4 regions of the Rhizobium sp. SYY.PMSO genome follow, and region 3 is predicted to be linked to each of the others. Evidence: riboswitches for the same ligand, from Rfam matches in the RefSeq annotation. Region 3 holds a riboswitch; each other region holds the start of a gene.
What was found. Region 3 has a riboswitch for cobalamin ahead of ACJJVH_RS02090 (aromatic ring-hydroxylating oxygenase subunit alpha). Riboswitches for the same ligand answer to the same signal wherever they lie in the genome.

Region 1: it holds a riboswitch for cobalamin, as region 3 does, so the genes downstream of both, ACJJVH_RS20980 (ABC transporter substrate-binding protein) here and ACJJVH_RS02090 (aromatic ring-hydroxylating oxygenase subunit alpha) in region 3, are expected to answer to the same signal.
Region 2: it holds a riboswitch for cobalamin, as region 3 does, so the genes downstream of both, fdhA (formaldehyde dehydrogenase, glutathione-independent) here and ACJJVH_RS02090 (aromatic ring-hydroxylating oxygenase subunit alpha) in region 3, are expected to answer to the same signal.
Region 4: it holds a riboswitch for cobalamin, as region 3 does, so the genes downstream of both, cobU (bifunctional adenosylcobinamide kinase/adenosylcobinamide-phosphate guanylyltransferase) here and ACJJVH_RS02090 (aromatic ring-hydroxylating oxygenase subunit alpha) in region 3, are expected to answer to the same signal.

The regions. Positions count from the first base shown of each region.
Region 1 covers NZ_CP177350.1:555,275-559,378, reverse strand. The annotation lists gene ACJJVH_RS20985 (FecCD family ABC transporter permease) at 1-399, opposite strand, end outside; gene ACJJVH_RS20980 (ABC transporter substrate-binding protein) at 452-1,468, opposite strand; cobalamin riboswitch at 1,632-1,887, opposite strand; gene ACJJVH_RS20975 (diguanylate cyclase) at 1,969-3,063, opposite strand; gene ACJJVH_RS20970 (HlyD family secretion protein) at 3,737-4,104, shown strand, end outside.
Region 2 covers NZ_CP177350.1:704,013-708,116, forward strand. The annotation lists gene ACJJVH_RS21660 (beta-galactosidase) at 1-1,230, shown strand, start outside; cobalamin riboswitch at 1,365-1,569, shown strand; gene fdhA (formaldehyde dehydrogenase, glutathione-independent) at 1,794-2,984, shown strand; gene ACJJVH_RS21670 (hypothetical protein) at 3,047-3,220, opposite strand; gene ACJJVH_RS21675 (hypothetical protein) at 3,490-4,089, shown strand.
Region 3 covers NZ_CP177349.1:437,392-441,495, reverse strand. The annotation lists gene ACJJVH_RS02095 (2Fe-2S iron-sulfur cluster-binding protein) at 26-1,114, opposite strand; gene ACJJVH_RS02090 (aromatic ring-hydroxylating oxygenase subunit alpha) at 1,117-2,361, opposite strand; cobalamin riboswitch at 2,459-2,664, opposite strand; gene ACJJVH_RS02085 (ACT domain-containing protein) at 2,883-3,296, opposite strand; gene ACJJVH_RS02080 (DUF6656 family protein) at 3,400-4,017, shown strand; gene ACJJVH_RS02075 (L-threonylcarbamoyladenylate synthase) at 4,076-4,104, shown strand, end outside.
Region 4 covers NZ_CP177349.1:1,631,627-1,635,730, forward strand. The annotation lists gene cobN (cobaltochelatase subunit CobN) at 1-571, opposite strand, end outside; gene cobW (cobalamin biosynthesis protein CobW) at 808-1,857, opposite strand; gene cobU (bifunctional adenosylcobinamide kinase/adenosylcobinamide-phosphate guanylyltransferase) at 1,863-2,387, opposite strand; cobalamin riboswitch at 2,529-2,926, opposite strand; gene ACJJVH_RS07920 (chloride channel protein) at 3,108-4,104, shown strand, end outside.

The sequences.
Region 1 (4,104 bases), on a different replicon from region 3:
CGCGAGCAGGCCGACAAACAGAAAAGCCGCGACCGCGCCGAGAAAGGCGCCGGTGGAAAGACCCACGATCCCGTAACCGAGGCCGAGGATCATGATGCAGACCGCCCCCGTGGACGCGCCGGCGGAAATGCCGAGCACATAGGGCTCGGCAAGCGGATTGCGAAGCAGCGCCTGCAACACCGCCCCGCTCAACGCCAGCGACGCGCCGGCGCTTGCGGCGACCAGCGCACGGCTGAGGCGATAATCCCAGACGATGCCCTGATGGATCCGGCTAAGCTCGAACTGCGTCCCGAACAGCCGGTTCGACACGGCCTTGGCCGTCGTCGACAACGGGATCGAAATCTCGCCGATGGACACGGCGAGACTGATCATGAAGGCCAGAAGCACGAGCGCAGCCATGATAAGCACCGGAAGTGCCCACCATGACCGCCATCTTGAAAACAGGCGCAATTTACTGCGCCATGCCGAAGGACTTGATGCCCTTGGCCAATATTTCGATGCCGTCGATGGTCCGGATGGTCGGGTTCATCGATTGCGCATCCATCATGACGAAATGCTTGTTCTTGACGGCATCGAGCTCGCTCGTGACCGGGTCCTTCTCAAGGAAGTCGAGCTTCACCTTCGGATCGTCGGCCGCATAGCGGCGGCGATCCATCGTCGCGATGACGATGACGGCCGGATTGGCCTGTGCGATCGTTTCCCAGCCGACCAGCGGCCATTCCTCCTCGGTCGTCACGACATTCCTGGCGCCGAGCGTCTTCAGGATATAGGCCGGCGCGCTGTTCTTGCCGGCAATATAGGCATCGCCGTTGACCTCCTTGCTGGAAAACCAGAACACGATCGGCAGATCCTTGGATCTCGCGCCGGCGATCGAGGCGACCGCATTCGCTTCTCGCGTCTTCAGGTCGGCGATCAGCGCATCGCCGCGATCCTTGACGTCGAAGATCTGCGCGAGCTCATCGATCTCCTGGTAGACCAGATCCATCGTGAACAGCTCCTTGCGCACGCCGTCGCCGCCATCCGTATTGACCTTGGCGACGCAATCCGTCGGCGCGATATAGGTGTTGATGCCAAGCGCGGAAAATTGCTCACGCTTGCCGACGGCGCCCTGCGGGCCGACGTGCCATTCGAATTCGGCGGCGACCAGATCCGGCTCCTTGCCGACGACGGACTCAAAGCTCGGATCGTTGTCGGCAAGGCGCGGGATCTTGCTGTTGGCTTCGGCGTATTGCGGCAGGACCGGGCCGACCCAGACGGCCGTTCCCGCAATCTTGTCGGCAAGGCCGAGCGACAGCAGGATTTCGGTCATGCCCTGCCCGATCGAAACGATCTTGGCCGGCGCCTTCTCGAAGGTGATCTTCTGGCCGCAATTGTTGATGGTGAGGGGATATTGCGTTGCGGCGAAGCCGGACGCGGCAAACCCGGTCAAGCCGAGTGCAAATGTAGCGATCGTCAAAAAATGGCGCATGGGAGATCTCGATAGGATAGGAATACGGAGCAGCGTCAGCGCGACCGCGCCGAGAAAAACCGCCGCCGGTTGCGAAGATCCCAATCAAGGCCGATAAACGTCGGATAAGGTCGAAGGCTCAGGTCAATCATTCTCTGTCCCTTCCGGGCATCCCCGCCCGGCTGATTGGATTGTGATCGACGGCAGGTCTCCTGGCTCGCGGATATCTGACGATCATCTGCCTTCCCGCAAGCACGCTTGCAGTGGCATGGCTCAAGGCCCTCGGAGACGGCCGGCAAGTGGCCACTCCTGGATGATCGGCAATCCGCTTACAGTTGCGGGGGCAGCCACGGTTTCGGCCCTTCCTGGGTCGTCCTCACCGTGTTCCCTATTAATCCCCTCGAAGCCTTCCTCGGGGAACCGTCGGGTTCAGTTATTCCGCCGACCCCCTCGACGTCAAGAACGCATGGAGAGCAAAAAGCGGGAATGCCCGTTGCCGGTCACGAAAAGCGACGTTCTGCCTATGCGGCGTCCGCCAGCTCCACCCGGTTTCGTCCGGCCGCCTTTGCCCGATAGAGAGCCTTGTCGGCTGTCTCAAGCACATGCTTGAAATCGGTTGTCGGCTCCAGCGAGCAGGCGGTCCCGATGCTGACGGTGACGCGGATGGCCTCCTGCCCGAACATCAAAACGGTCGCTTCGATGTCCCTGCGGATTTTCTCGGCAACCGTCGCGGCTGCCCGCAGATCGGTGTTCGGCAGCAGAACGACGATTTCTTCCCCGCCATAGCGGGCGGCGATATCGGTCTTGCGCACGGTCCGCCGGATGACATCCGCCACCCGCGCCAGCACGGTATCGCCGAAGGAATGGCCCCAGCTGTCGTTGATCTTCTTGAAGTGATCGATATCGAGCATGATGATCGAAAAAGGGATGCGCCGGATGCCCGCTTCCTTGCAGCAGCGATCCCCTTCCCGCTGCAGGACCCGGCGGTTGGGAAGCCTTGTCAGCGGGTCGAGGCTCGCTTCATTCTCGAGCGCGCGCTGGATGCCGATGCGATATTGCTCCCGGCCCAGCAGATCCGAAAGAAGAAAGACGCCGAGTATATTGACGACCACGGTCGGCAACGTTGCCGAGAGAAGAAGCTCGCGCACCACCGCCCATGGCAGAAAGGCGAGAACGACGAGCGATGTGCAGGTGCCCAGGCCGAGCAACGCCGACCGCTTCCACCCCGTACCGATCCATTTTCGCGGCAGGAGGCTGAGCATATAACCCGCGAACGCAACGATAAAGATGCCGACGACACCGCCGATGGCGCCCACGCCGCCGACCATGAAACGAAACAGGCCCATCATCGCCGCGGCGACCACGGTTCCCAGAAGACCACCGTAAATAGGCGCAAGAACGAGCAGGATCGAGCGCCCGTCCTGGATGACGCCGGGCATCCACTGGATCGGGTCGGCCATCGACAACATGCCGATCAACCCGAACAGCAGCCCGACGGCGACAGATTTCAAAGGGCCGCGGTCGACGATCCGGATGACCCAGGAATAGGCGTAGACGATGATGGCCACCTGCCCCAGGACGCGGATCAGCGAGACCAGATGCGCATCAATTTCCATCGCCGTTCCCGATCTTCACGAGAGGGCCGGCATCCGCATGAACGCCGCCGGCAGGAGATCCCGGGCAATCTCCATGAAATGATCCAGTAAATCCCTCATGCGGGGAAGGCGCCGGGGCGGTCCGCGGCGGGGCACCTGCAATGTCGGTTATCTCCATGGCCGGGCGTTGAAGCGGAATTCCGTCGACGCGTCGACGCGGACTGACATTCCATGGTGCTTGCAAACTTTCCGGGAGAATATGATGCCGCATGAAGGAACGATACTACGTGTGGAGCAGGAAGCGAAAGCTTGCTGCCCGTTCAAGTAAGGGAACAGGCAATCAGCGCTATCTGGAACCATATACACCGGGGTCAAGAGCAAACAGTTAATCCGGCATCCATCTGGCGGAGACCGATGCATGGAGAACACACACCGTCCTCCCAGCGGCCTCGTTTCAATCCACGCGGAATTCTCCAGCTGCAACCGGGGCAAGTGCTTTTATTATTTTCCTCTGCTACAGTCCGTCGGCAATGACCATCGGAGATATGGTCGAGCGGTATCGTCCGGAGGATATGAAGAGGGCAACCGTCCCCCTCGTTCCATCATCCGCATAGCCGCCGCCGGTCCCCGGAAGATAGCGGACAACGGCTGTCGCCAGGCATGCGCCTCGACAACGGATTGCGGAGACGACGGAATGTGGCGAGCAGCTCGTGTTTTGATCGGCATCTTGATCCTGGCTGGTCTCGGCGTCCTTCTGTGGTTTGCCACAAGACCACCGCCGCTCATCGTCCAGGGCGAAGTCTCCGCCAATCGAGTCGACATCAGCCCGCGCGTTTCAGGCCGCGTTGCGAAATTGAACGCCGATGTCGGCGATAATGTCGAGCGCGGCGCAGTGATCGCCGAGCTCGAAAGCCCGCAGCTGACGGCCGCTCTCCATATGTCCGAAGCAGCGCTCGCCGTCGCGGAGGCCGATCTCGTCAGGGTCAACAGCACCCGGCCGGAAACCATCGCCGCTCGACAGGCCGAACTTGCGGCCGCCGCCGCGGACGTCACGCTCTATCA
Region 2 (4,104 bases), on a different replicon from region 3:
TTCGATCACTACAAGGTCGGCGAAGACATCGATATCGCCTCGTGGGACGTTTATCCCATGGGCGGGCTCATGAACGGGCGGCTGAGCGCCGAGGAGAAGCGGCGCTATCTACGCGTCGGCGATCCCGATCAAACGGCCTTCAATCACGATCTCTACCGGGCAGTCGGCCGCGGCCGCGCCTGGGTCATGGAGCAGCAGCCGGGGCCGGTGAACTGGGCCTCGCACAACCAGTCTCCGGCCGATGGCATGGTGCGCTTGTGGACGTGGCTCGCCTATGCCCACGGCATCGACATGGTGTCCTATTTCCGCTGGCGGCAGGCGCCGTTCGCGCAGGAGCAATTCCACGCCGGTCTTCTCCTGCCGAACAGCGACGAGGATCAGGGCTACCGGGAAGTCGCGCAGGTCATTGCCGAGATGAAGCTGTTGCCGAAGGGCGAGGCGCGCGGCAGGGCTGACGTTGCGTTGCTGCTCGATTACGAATCGCGCTTTGCCACCCGCGCGTTGCCGCAGGGCCGCGACTATGCCGCCTCCGCCATCGCGCTCGACTGGTATTCCGCCGTCTCGCGTCTCGGCGTGGATATCGATGTCATCGGCCAGCATTCCGATCTGGAAGGATACAAGCTGATACTGGCGCCGGATCTCGTCATCCCGGAACCGGATTTCATTGCGCGCCTCAAGGCTTCCGGCGCCAAGGCGCTGTTCGGGCCTCGCAGCGGCAGCAAGACCCGCGATATGCACATTCCCGCCGATCTGCCGCCGGGCGTGCTTGGCGACCTCCTGGATTTCCGCGTCACGCGCGTCGAGTCCTTGCCGCCGTTCCAGTCCGAGACTGTTCTCTATGGCAATTCGAGCCACGAGACCTCCACATGGCGGGAAACGGTCCGGACCACGGAAACGGTGCTGGCGACGTTCCAGGGAGACTATCGGCCGGGTTCGCCCGCCGTCATCGGCAACGATGTCGCGCGCTATTGTGCCACGCTGCCGCGCGACGAATTCCTGCTGAAGCTGATGGGCGACACGTTTGCCTGGGCTGGCGTGAACGGCCTGCCTGATCTCGGCGATCTTCGCCTTGCGCGGCGCGGAAGGCTGCACTTCGCATTCAACTATGGAAGCGCGGTGGCGGCCGTACCCGCGGCGCGGGATGCCAAATTTCTCATCGGCAACCGTGAGCTTGCGCCTGTCGGCGTGGCCGTCTGGCTCGATGGGGACAAGGGCGCTACGGCCGAGTGACGCGCCTCGACGGCAGGCTCGTCCTGCCGTTCGCGGTGCGACGGTATTCTTATGGTAATATCGACAAAACGTCCGATGTCGTCCTGTAGGGCGCCGATGTCGTTTTCCTGTGCGCGCCATGGCGCCGGGCATGATCTTCTGACCGTGTTCAAGGTGCCATTGGCAAATCGTGCCGAGGGATAATTGGGAAACCGGTCGCAGGCCGGTGCTGCCCCCGCAACGGTAGCGGACCGAATGCTGTCGACCGATGCCACTGGCAAAATTGCCGGGAAGGTGGTCGGGAGCGTCCGAACGGACAGGTCCGAAGCCCGGAAACCAGCCTTGACGGCAGGCTTGATTGATCACGGCGGGTGATCGGGAGGCGAATGCGGGCATCTTGAAGCGGTCCGGTTCCAATCTCGCAGCTTTCGTAACAGTCATGCATGCGCCGGCCCGGCCGCCGCCGAAGTTGCGGGCGCGGGACTGATTTCGCTGCTGTTCAGCCCGTTGAGGAGCGGGCCGATCCGAAGATGCCCGGGATTCCGGGCGACGATGATCAAGCGTACTATCAAGGAGGAGATGGCATGACAGGGAACAGAGGCGTCGTCTATATGCGACCCGGCAAGGTCGAGGTTCGCGATATCGACGATCCGAAACTGGAGGCGCCGGATGGCCGCCGCATCGAGCATGGCGTAATCCTGAAAGTGATTTCCACGAATATCTGCGGCTCCGACCAGCATATGGTGCGCGGCCGCACGACCGCCATGCCGGGTCTCGTGCTCGGGCATGAGATAACCGGACAGGTCATCGAAAAGGGCATCGACGTCGAGATGCTCGATGTCGGCGATATCGTCTCGGTTCCGTTCAACGTCGCCTGCGGTCGCTGCCGCTGCTGCAAATCGCAGGACACGGGCGTCTGCCTTACGGTGAATCCGTCGCGGGCCGGCGGCGCCTATGGCTATGTCGACATGGGCGGATGGATCGGCGGTCAGGCGCGCTACGTCACGGTGCCCTACGCGGATTTCAACCTGCTGAAGTTTCCCGACCGCGACAAGGCCATGGCCAAGATCCGCGATCTCACCATGCTGTCGGATATTCTGCCGACCGGCTTTCACGGTGCGGTCCGCGCGGGAGTCGGCGTGGGGTCCACCGTCTATGTCGCAGGTGCCGGCCCGGTCGGCCTGGCGGCTGCCGCCTCCGCCCGCATCCTGGGCGCTGCCGTCGTCATGATCGGCGACTTCAACAAGGACCGCCTCGCGCATGCAGCCAAAGTCGGTTTCGAACCTATCGATCTTTCCAAGAGCGATCGTCTCGGCGACATGATTGCGCAGGTTGTCGGCACCAACGAGGTGGACAGCGCAATCGATGCCGTGGGTTTCGAGGCGCGCGGTCATTCCGGCGGCGAGCAGCCGGCAATCGTGCTTAATCAGATGATGGAGATCACCCGCGCAGCAGGGTCGATCGGCATACCCGGATTGTACGTGACGGAAGATCCGGGCGCAGCGGATGCCGCGGCCCAGCATGGCAGCCTGTCTCTGCGCTTCGGTCTCGGCTGGGCGAAGGCGCAATCCTTCCATACCGGGCAGACACCGGTTTTGAAGTACAACCGGCAACTGATGCAGGCTATCCTGCATGACAGGCTACCGATCGCTGACATCGTCAACGCCAGGATCATTTCACTCGAAGATGCGGCGCAAGGCTATGAAAGCTTCGATCAAGGTGCGGCAACGAAGTTCGTTCTCGACCCGCATGGCGATCTGTTGAAGGCAGCATAGGGAGAAACGAACCTCACGCGATCGCAGATCGACGTTGAGGTGAGCATAGACCGGGAGCGGAATTACATATCTTCGCTCCCGGTATCGTTTGGGCAAACAGCGATGAGTTTGCCGGACAACAAAGAGGCGGCAAATGCAGATGCCGAAGTCAGATCAGTAGCACCGATCATGCAGATTCCGGCAGTGCCGTCGCTGATCGCAAGCAGATATCCGTGGAGGCAGTTGTCCGTCGACATTCGAGATCCTGATCGGAAATAAGGTTTCTCGGTTCAGCAGACGGCGCTGCCCTTCCTCATGATTTGAACCACAAATTTACATTCCCATGGCATCCCGGAGCGGCTACGGTACGGCCGGGAAGACGAATTATTACAGATAATAACGGATGGTGTTGCCATTATACATCTATCCTTTACATTTATACGGGCATCCCTATGGAGGAGCTCCGTCATCGCTTCCTGAGCAACGGCGGCCTGGCAAGGAACGCTAACCTGAAGAGAAAAGACAAATGGCAAACTTTCTTGATAAGTGGTCTTCGAAGAAGGCCGATAAGCCGAAGGCTGGTGCACGGAATGTCGTCGATACCTTTCGTGCAAGAGTAGCCGAACAGAAAGCATATCTGGAAGAGTATGAGCGCGATGCAGCCGGCTTCAAGAAGTGGCGCTCCACCTGGTTCCAGCGCGTCCCCGGCGGCTTTGGCGTCACCGTCGGTCGTGACTCCGTCAATGCCGGTCATGGGTTGAGCTATGTCGTCGTCGAAGCTGTCAAGGATGTGGCAGAGTTTCTCGACGATCTCGCCTATCATGCTGAGAATGATGTCGGCTTTCAGCAGGCTCTCGAGCAGAACCGCCGGCGTCGTGTCGCGCTTCTGAATGCGGCGAAGACCGGAGACGATACAGTTAGCTCGAAGAGCAAGGCGAAAGCCAAGCCTGCAGCAGCGAAGCCGGCAGCAGCCAAGTCCACCGCGGCCAAGTCTGCAGGCGGCAAGGCTGCGCCGAAGGCCACCCGGGCAAAGGCTGCTCCCGCAGCAACTCCGGCGCCGGCAGCCGCAGAAGCGGCAAAGCCGAAGCGCACCCGCAAGCCGAAGGCTGCAGACGCAGCTGAGTAAATACGATGAAGCCCG
Region 3 (4,104 bases):
GCGATAGCGACAGCTCGGACTTGCTTTAGGCCTCGATCTGGACATCCGTCTTCGGGCGCGAGCAGCAGGCGAGGATATAGCCCTCGTCGATCTCGTCATCGAGGATGCCGCCATTGTGGCTCATCTCGACCTCGCCCGAAAGCTTCATCACGCGGCAGGTGCCGCAGAGGCCGGATTCGCAGGCCGCGCCGATACGCACGCCGGCGCCCCGCGCCGCCTGGAGCACGGTCTGCCCCGCCGCGCAGACGACATCCTTGCCGGCCATGGTGAAGCGGATCATCGTCGCGGCTTCCGTCGAGGCGTCGTCCGTCACTTCCGCGAGCGGCGTGGCGGCATTGGCCGGCTGGAAGCTCTCCTGATGGTAGCGTTTCATGTCGAAGCCATGGGCTTCCAGCATGGAGCGGACGGCGTCCATGAAGACCTCGGGGCCGCAGCAGAAAATCGTGCGATCCATGAAATCGGGGGCCAGCAGGCCGATCTTGGCCTTGTCGATACGGCCCTTCAGCCCCGACCAGAGATCGGTGCGGCCGCAGCCCTCGACGATGAGGCCGAGATTGAGGTTCGGCATGAAACGGGCGAGATATTCCAGCTCGGAGCGGAAGATGATGTCGGCCGGGCCGCGCGAGCAATTGATGAAGGTGATATCCGACAGCGGTGCCGTGTCGGACATATAGCGGGTCATCGACATCATCGGCGTGATGCCGGAGCCGGCAGAGACGAAGAGATATTTTTCGCCGGGATGACGGACATGGCTGAAATCGCCAAGAGGGCCGAAAGCCTTGATCCGCATGCCGGGCTTCAGGTTCTCGAACATCCAGCGCGTGCCGATGCTGTCCTTCTGCGCCTTCACCGTCACGGCCACCGAAAAGGGCCGCGACGGCGTCGACGACAGCGTATAGGTGCGCATGACCGGCTCCGGCGCCGTCGGCAGTTCCAGCGTCACGAACTGGCCCGGCAAATAGCGGAACCAGTTGTCCTTGTCGGACCCGAAGGTAAAGGTCATGACATCGGGCGCCTCCGGTGTGACCGAGAGGCATTCGAGCAGATGCTGCCTGTCGCTCCAGGGCTGCATCTGATCGAGATGGCGATGTGGAAGGGAGACGGTCATGTTCATGCTCAGGCAACCGCCGACAGCTTGGCCTGGTCGCCCTGCAGCCGGTTGATCATGAACGTCGTGTACCATTCGACGAACTGCATGACGCCGCCTTCATGGATTTCCGAATAGGGACCGGGCTCATAGGCCGGCGAGCGGATGCCGAAGGCATTTTCCTCGACGATACGGCGATCCTGATCGTTGGTTTCGGTCCAGACGTGGGTCAGCTCTTCCAGATTATAGTCGACACCTTCGACGGCATCCTTGTGGACGAGCCACTTCGTGGTGACGGCGGTTTCCTCGGCGCTGATCGGCAGGACGCGGAAGGAAATCGCGTGGTCGCCGAGCAGGTGGTTCCATGTCGTCGGGTAATGGAACAACAGCATGGTGCCGATGCCGTTGATCGTCACGTCGGACGAGAGCGGCCGCCTGACGGCGTTCCGGCCGGACATGGTGTAGCTCTCGGCCCCTTCGATCAGCGGCATGCGCGCGGTGCGGAACTGCCCATCGGGCGAGATCCTGAATTCGCTCGGCAGGCCGGCGGCTTCGCAGCGCTGCCAGTGCTCGGCGATGACCGGATCGTTCATCGCACCCTGCACGCCGGTCACGGTCGGCGCTTCCGGGAAGGTGCGGCAAAGCTCGGGGTGATTGGCCGCGCAATGATAGCATTCGCGGTTGTTTTCCCAGACGAGCTTCCAGTTGCCCTTCTCGATGATGGTGCTCTGGAAGGCAACCTTGGCTTCGCTGATGCGATGCGGCGCCATGTAGGGCTCGATCGAGGCGCGGACCGGGGCGAAATCCGGTGCGTTCTTTGCAAGGCAGATGAAGATATAGCCGGCGACGCTTTCGCAATGGACCGGCTTCAACGAATACTGGCTCTTGTCGAAATCCTCGGCCATCTGGCGGGCGAACAGCAGCGAGCCGTCGAGTTCGTAGGTCCACTGGTGATAGGGGCAGACGAGCTTTGCCGAGGAGCCGCGCTCGGTCGTGCAGACGCGCGAGCCGCGATGGCGACAGCTATTGTGGAAGGCGCGGATGACCTGGTCGCGGCCGCGAACGATGACAACGGGATAATCGCCGATCTGGACGGTGAAATAATTGCCTGCGCGCGGCACTTCGCAATCATGGCCGATGAACAGCCAGTCGCGATAGTAGATCGTCTCCATGTCGAGCTTGAAGTAGTCCGGGTCGGTGTAGAAGGGTTGCTCCAGGCTGAAACCCGGCCTGCGGTTCTTCAATTGCCGCAGAACATTGCTGTTGATATCCATTCGCCTATCCTCGCGCAGTACCGGAAGGCGAGCGGAGGACATGCGTGACCGCGTGAAGACGGCCGAAAGCAATGTCCCGACCGCCCGCCGCGGTCAGTCAATCATATGTGCCCAAGGCTGGTTTCCGGGCTCTGGAGCGGCCTTGTCACCAAGACCACATGGCACCTTCCCAGGCCGGTCCAGACCCAGTGGCTTTATTCGCCATGCCTCACTCCACCACCGTTGCGGGGGCAGCGCCGGGTTTTGACCGGCTTCCCAATTCTTCGTCTCCCTACGGACGACACCTTGAGATTGATCGCATCATAGCTCTCCGCCCGGCCGGCGGCTGCGCTGCAATGCGACATCGGCTTCGAAATTGGCGACAGGCGAAACGGGGGCACCGGACGGTTGCGAACAACGCCAATATAGAAAGATAATTCAGCCTCTTATGCGCCTGTGCGGGAAGAGGCACGCATGCGTTATCCGCACCGCATCGATGACGCTTTATTCTGATTGCGACAGTACCTTTCGACAGCCGGCGCTCAGGAGCGTGGCTGGGCGGCGGAAAGCGCCAGCAGAGCGGCCATCGCGCGGTCCGCATCGCCTGCCGGCACGAAGATATGATCGTGATAATAAGCGGCAACGACATTGGCGCTGATGCCCTCGTTTCCCAGGGCCGCGGCGAAGGCCGCCGTCAGGCCGACCGCCTCCAGCGATGAGTGGACTTGGAGCGTGATCATTCGCATCGCGGGAGCGGCCGGAAGCCCCGCCTGCCGCGCCATCTCCACCGGAAGGATCAGCGTCACGCCCTCCTTCTCGCGGAAAAGCCCGATCGGCTCCAGAAACAGGTAGCCGCCCAACGCCGAAGCCGGCACGGTGCAATAGGCGAACTCACCCTCGGCAAGATGAGGCTTCATGCTCGAAAGCAGCTGCGTGAGATCGGTAATTCCCGGCATGTTCTTCCATCTCCTCGAGGGGCCGACGGGCCGGCGCGGTTAAGCCCGGCTCAAGCTCTGTGATCTATCCTCTCGCCCAGAGAGTTTTATAGCGAGATCCGGCATGGCCAAACTCAGATATTTCGACGCTGGGAAGCCCGCCGACCCCGAACCGGCGCCGGCGGCACCGACGACGGGGCACAGCGAATTCCTGCGCACGGGCCGCATCAACCGCAACAGGGCGCATTGGCTGGCGGAAGAACGGGAATACCTCAGCCATGAACAGGTGGCCGAGCGCACGGCGCTGAAGCTCAGGGGCGCTGGAGAAAAGACCCATGACCGGCTCAACAGCTTCCACAAATCCATTCGCTTTCCCAAGCTCATCTTTCATCACACGCTGAAGGACACGCCGCATCTCGGCTATTGTCACGTCACTGCCGCGCGCACGCAGTTCGCGCAATATCAGGAAGTGAACTGGGCCTTCTATATCGCCAACTTCTTCGCCCGCATCGGCCAGGAAGAAAACTTCTTCGAGGACATCAGCCTGAAATATTCGCGGATGTATTTCGCCGTCGCCGTCCATCCGGACAAGGCGGCGGAAGACAAGAAGCTGACGATCAATCGCGACATTCGCGGCAACGGCGTGCTGTTCCACACCCACGATCCGCAGATCGCCATCCGCAACGTTCTTTTGCTCGGCGCCCGCAACGAGCAGCTTCGCGACATCATTCGCCAGCTTTGACGATTGATCCGAAAACTCGAAGGGCATAAGAACGGCCTGAACTGCAAGCAGGCAGGCCATGGCACGACACATAGATATTCTCGAACA
Region 4 (4,104 bases), 1.2 Mb from region 3:
CTCTCCGCCATTCCTCGACACCGATCACGCCCCGTCCCGGCCACCATATGCCGGCCTTCATCAGGGGCACGGCAGGCATCGGCTTCTCGGCGCCTGAGAGCATCGCCTCGGCATAGGCAAGGAATGCACTGGAATTCGCCTCGCCGCCTTCGATCAGATAGGACCACAGCGCATTGAGATCGTCGAGAACGACATTGGAAAACGGGGTCAATCCGGGATCGGGCTTCGAGTCGCCCGGCAACACCGCAATCAAGGCCCCCTGACGCGCCGCACAGGCATGCAGCGCCTCCAGTGCATAGTGAAAATAGCTCGCTCCTCCGAGCGCCCGCACGATGATGAGCTTCGCATGCCGGGCCGTCCTGTCGATATAGGTATCGACGGACATCGGATGCTTTAGGCTCATCAGGCTCGCAAGCCGAAGGGAACGGCCGCCTTCGCCGTGCGCTGCGGCAACAGCCGCAAGCTCGGTATCGGCGGCAGACAGAAAGAGGATATCGCCGGGCGACTGGCCAAGGTCGATTGCCTCCTCGCCGTCGCTGATCGTTCCTTTTTGAGCTAGAAGGAGGTGCATTGGACCTCAGAGTACGCAGCTGCATACCCCCCTCTGTCACGTCGTGACATCTCCCCCGCAGGGGAGGAGATCATTCCAAGCAATGCCTTACACGCTCCATTCCCCAAACCTCCTGAAACTTCAGAGGTGAGTTGTTTGAGGACGATGAAGCCACGAGCTCCCAATCTCCCCCCCTGTGGGGGAGATGACGCGAAAGCGACAGAGGGGGGTATCGCACGGCAAAGGCTCAGCATCGATCAGACCAGCGCCTCGATTGCCTTGCGCACGATCGTCTCGTCCATCTCATGCAGGCCGATCACCACGAGCCGGGTCGCCCGTGCTTCGCCCGGCGTCCAGGCACGATCGAAATAGGTGTCGATGCGGCTGCCGACGGCCTGCACCTGTAGGCGCATTGGCTTGCCGGGCACGTCGACAAAGCCCTTGAGGCGCAGGACATCGTGTTCCGCGATCACGCCCTTCAGCGCCTCGACGAAGGCTGCCGGGTCGGCAACCGGGCCGAGCTCGACGACGAAGCTGTCGAATTCGTCGTGATCGTGCGGCGTGCCGTCTTCATGCTCGAGCTCGTGATGCGACTTGCGATTGACGATATCGCCTTCCGTGCCGATGCCGAGGCCAAGCAGGACGGCGGCAGGAACATCGCCGTTCTTCGCTTCGATGATCGTCGGCTTGCGGGCGGTACGTGAGGCGACCTCGGCGCGGACGCGGCCGAGACCGTCGACATCGATCAGGTCGGTCTTGTTGAGCACGATCAGATCGGCGCAGGTCAGCTGATCCTCGAACAGTTCCTCGATCGGGCTTTCATGGTCGAGCGAATCGTCCTCGACGCGGCGAGCCTCCACGGCGTCGTGATCGTCGGCAAAGCGGCCGGCGGCAACGGCCGCGCTGTCGACCACGGTGATGACGCCATCGACGGTAACGTGCGTGCGGATATCGGGCCAGTTGAAGGCGGCGACCAGCGGCTGCGGCAGCGCAAGGCCCGACGTTTCGATGACGATATGATCCGGACGGGCATCGCGCTCCAGAAGCTTCGTCATGGTCGGAATGAAATCGTCGGCGACGGTGCAGCAGATGCAGCCGTTGGTCAGCTCGATGATATCGTCCTCGGTGCAGTTCTCCGCGCCGCAGCCTTTGAGCACGTCGCCATCGACGCCGAGATCGCCGAACTCGTTAATGATCAGCGCGATCTTCTTGCCGCCGGCATTCTGCAGGAGGTTGCGGATCATCGTCGTCTTGCCGGCTCCCAGGAAGCCGGTAATGACGGTGGCGGGAATCTTTTCCTGGTTCATGTGGATCAACCCTTCATTTTCAGCGGCAAGCCCGCTGCGATAAAATAAACTTCGGCACTCGCCGCCGCGACCATCTGGTGCAGGCGGCCGGCATGATCGCGAAACTCGCGCGCCATGCGATTTTCCGGCACGATTCCGAGGCCGACTTCGTTGGATACGAGAACGAGCCGCGATCGCGCCGTCGGCAGAAAGGCGGTCAAGGCGGCAAACTCCGCCGCCATATTCCGTTCCGCCATCATCAGATTGGTCACCCAGAGCGTCAGGCAGTCCACCAGCACGGCGCGCCCTTCGGCATCGATCGCGGTCAGTCGCGACACGATATCCAGCGGCTCCTCATGCGTCTGCCATAGTTCGCCGCGGTCGGCGCGGTGCTGCGCGATGCGCTCGCGCATCTCATCGTCCCACGCCTGCCCGGTCGCCACATAATGGCGTTCGAGACCGCTATCCGAAATGAGGGATTCGGCGAATCCGGATTTGCCGGAACGCGCCCCGCCGAGGACGAAAACAGCCCGGGAAGTCAAAGAGGACATGCGCTATTCCCGCTCCCGCGCAACTGCGCAGGCCGGCAGCGCGGAGCTGAAACCGAAAAACAGGCGCCTCCCCGCCGAAAACTCGTCTTGTGCCATGACAACCTCCGTGCTGGCAGCGGAACTCACGTTCCTGGAACAGGCTCTGCGCCCGGCACGCGTGGCAGGTCTCCTGGCTCGCGGATAAAGCGCCGCGACGGGGGCGAACCGAAACCGGTCGCCCCCGACGTGCGCCAGCGGATCTTCCTCGCCTTCCCGGCAATGCATCATGAAAAGGCGGACGATTCGTAGAATGAGAGGCGTCCTGCCCCGGCTGATCATGATGCCCCGCCAGTGGCTTTTCCGGCTTGACGCCGTCCCGCCCGTTCGCCCCATGCGAACCACCGGCGGAATGCCATTCAAACCGAACGAAAGACCCTGACCGCTCTACAGTCGCGGGGTCGGCTGTGATGAGAACGCCCGGATTGGGTCCGTCCCTTCACATTCCCTTTTCATCCCATGCGGCAGATCGCCGCTCGGGAACCATTCGTTATGCCGGCAATGATTAGGCTTTCACTTCCTTCAAGTCAATCAAGGGCATGGATGCGACGCCCATCGTCCTGATTGCGAAACAGGCAAAATATTCCTGCAAAATCGGCGGCTTTTTTGCCGTATTTCTTTGATGTTAGGAGTTTATAGAGGATAAGTCCTCACATTCGAGTAAAAACGTATCGTCCGTTTCCCATGTTGCAGAAATTCCAACCGCGCCGCCTCGGCGTCTTCTCGGCCCTATTCGACCTCGGTCGGTTCAGAGCATTGCTGCGCCGTGGCGAATTGGGACTTGTTTTCGCCGGCGCGCTGGTGGGGGTAGCCTCCGGTTGCGCCGTGACCACGATGAGCTTCATCTCGCGCAAGCTCCACAGCATCATCTACGGCATCACTGACTACGAACGCCTGAGCTCGGCGGCGGTGGCGATTCCCGACAAATCCGTGCTGCTGATAGCGCCCATAGCGGGCGGCATCATCCTCGGCATCCTGCTCTATATATTGTCGCGCACGCGCAAGAAGCCGATGGTCGACCCGATCGAAGCCAACGCGCTGCATGGCGGCCGCATGTCGCTCACCGACAGCATGCTGGTCGCCGTGCAAAACCTGATTTCGAACGGATTCGGCGCCTCGGTCGGGCTCGAGGCAGGCTATACGCAGCTTGCCGCCGGCATCGCCTCGAAGTTCGGCTACAAGATGCAGATGCGCCGGGCGGACCTGCGCATGCTCGTCGGCTGCGGCGCAGCCGGCGCCATTGCCGCCGCATTCAACGCACCGCTCACCGGCGCCTTCTATGCCTTCGAGCTCATTATCGGCAGCTATTCCATCCTGACCCTGACGCCGGTCGTCGTTTCGGCACTGATATCGACGATGATCGCAAGGTTGCTCGCCGGCGACGATTTCGCCATCGACATCGATCATTTCGGCGCGATCGTTCCGGCGGACTATCTTCCGGCCGTCCTGCTCGGCGCCTTCTGTGCCGGCATCGGCATCCTGATCATGCAGGGCGTCGCCTGGGTCGAAGAGCTCGCACGCAAGAGTTCGATCGCACCGGCCTTCCGTCCCGCGCTGGGCGGCCTCGTCGTCGGGATGCTGGCGCTGATTTCGCCGCAGGTTCTGTCCGCGGGTCACGGCGCGCTGCATCTCAACCTGTCGACAAATGCAACGCTGGGGGCGCTGGTCGGCCTCTTCATTC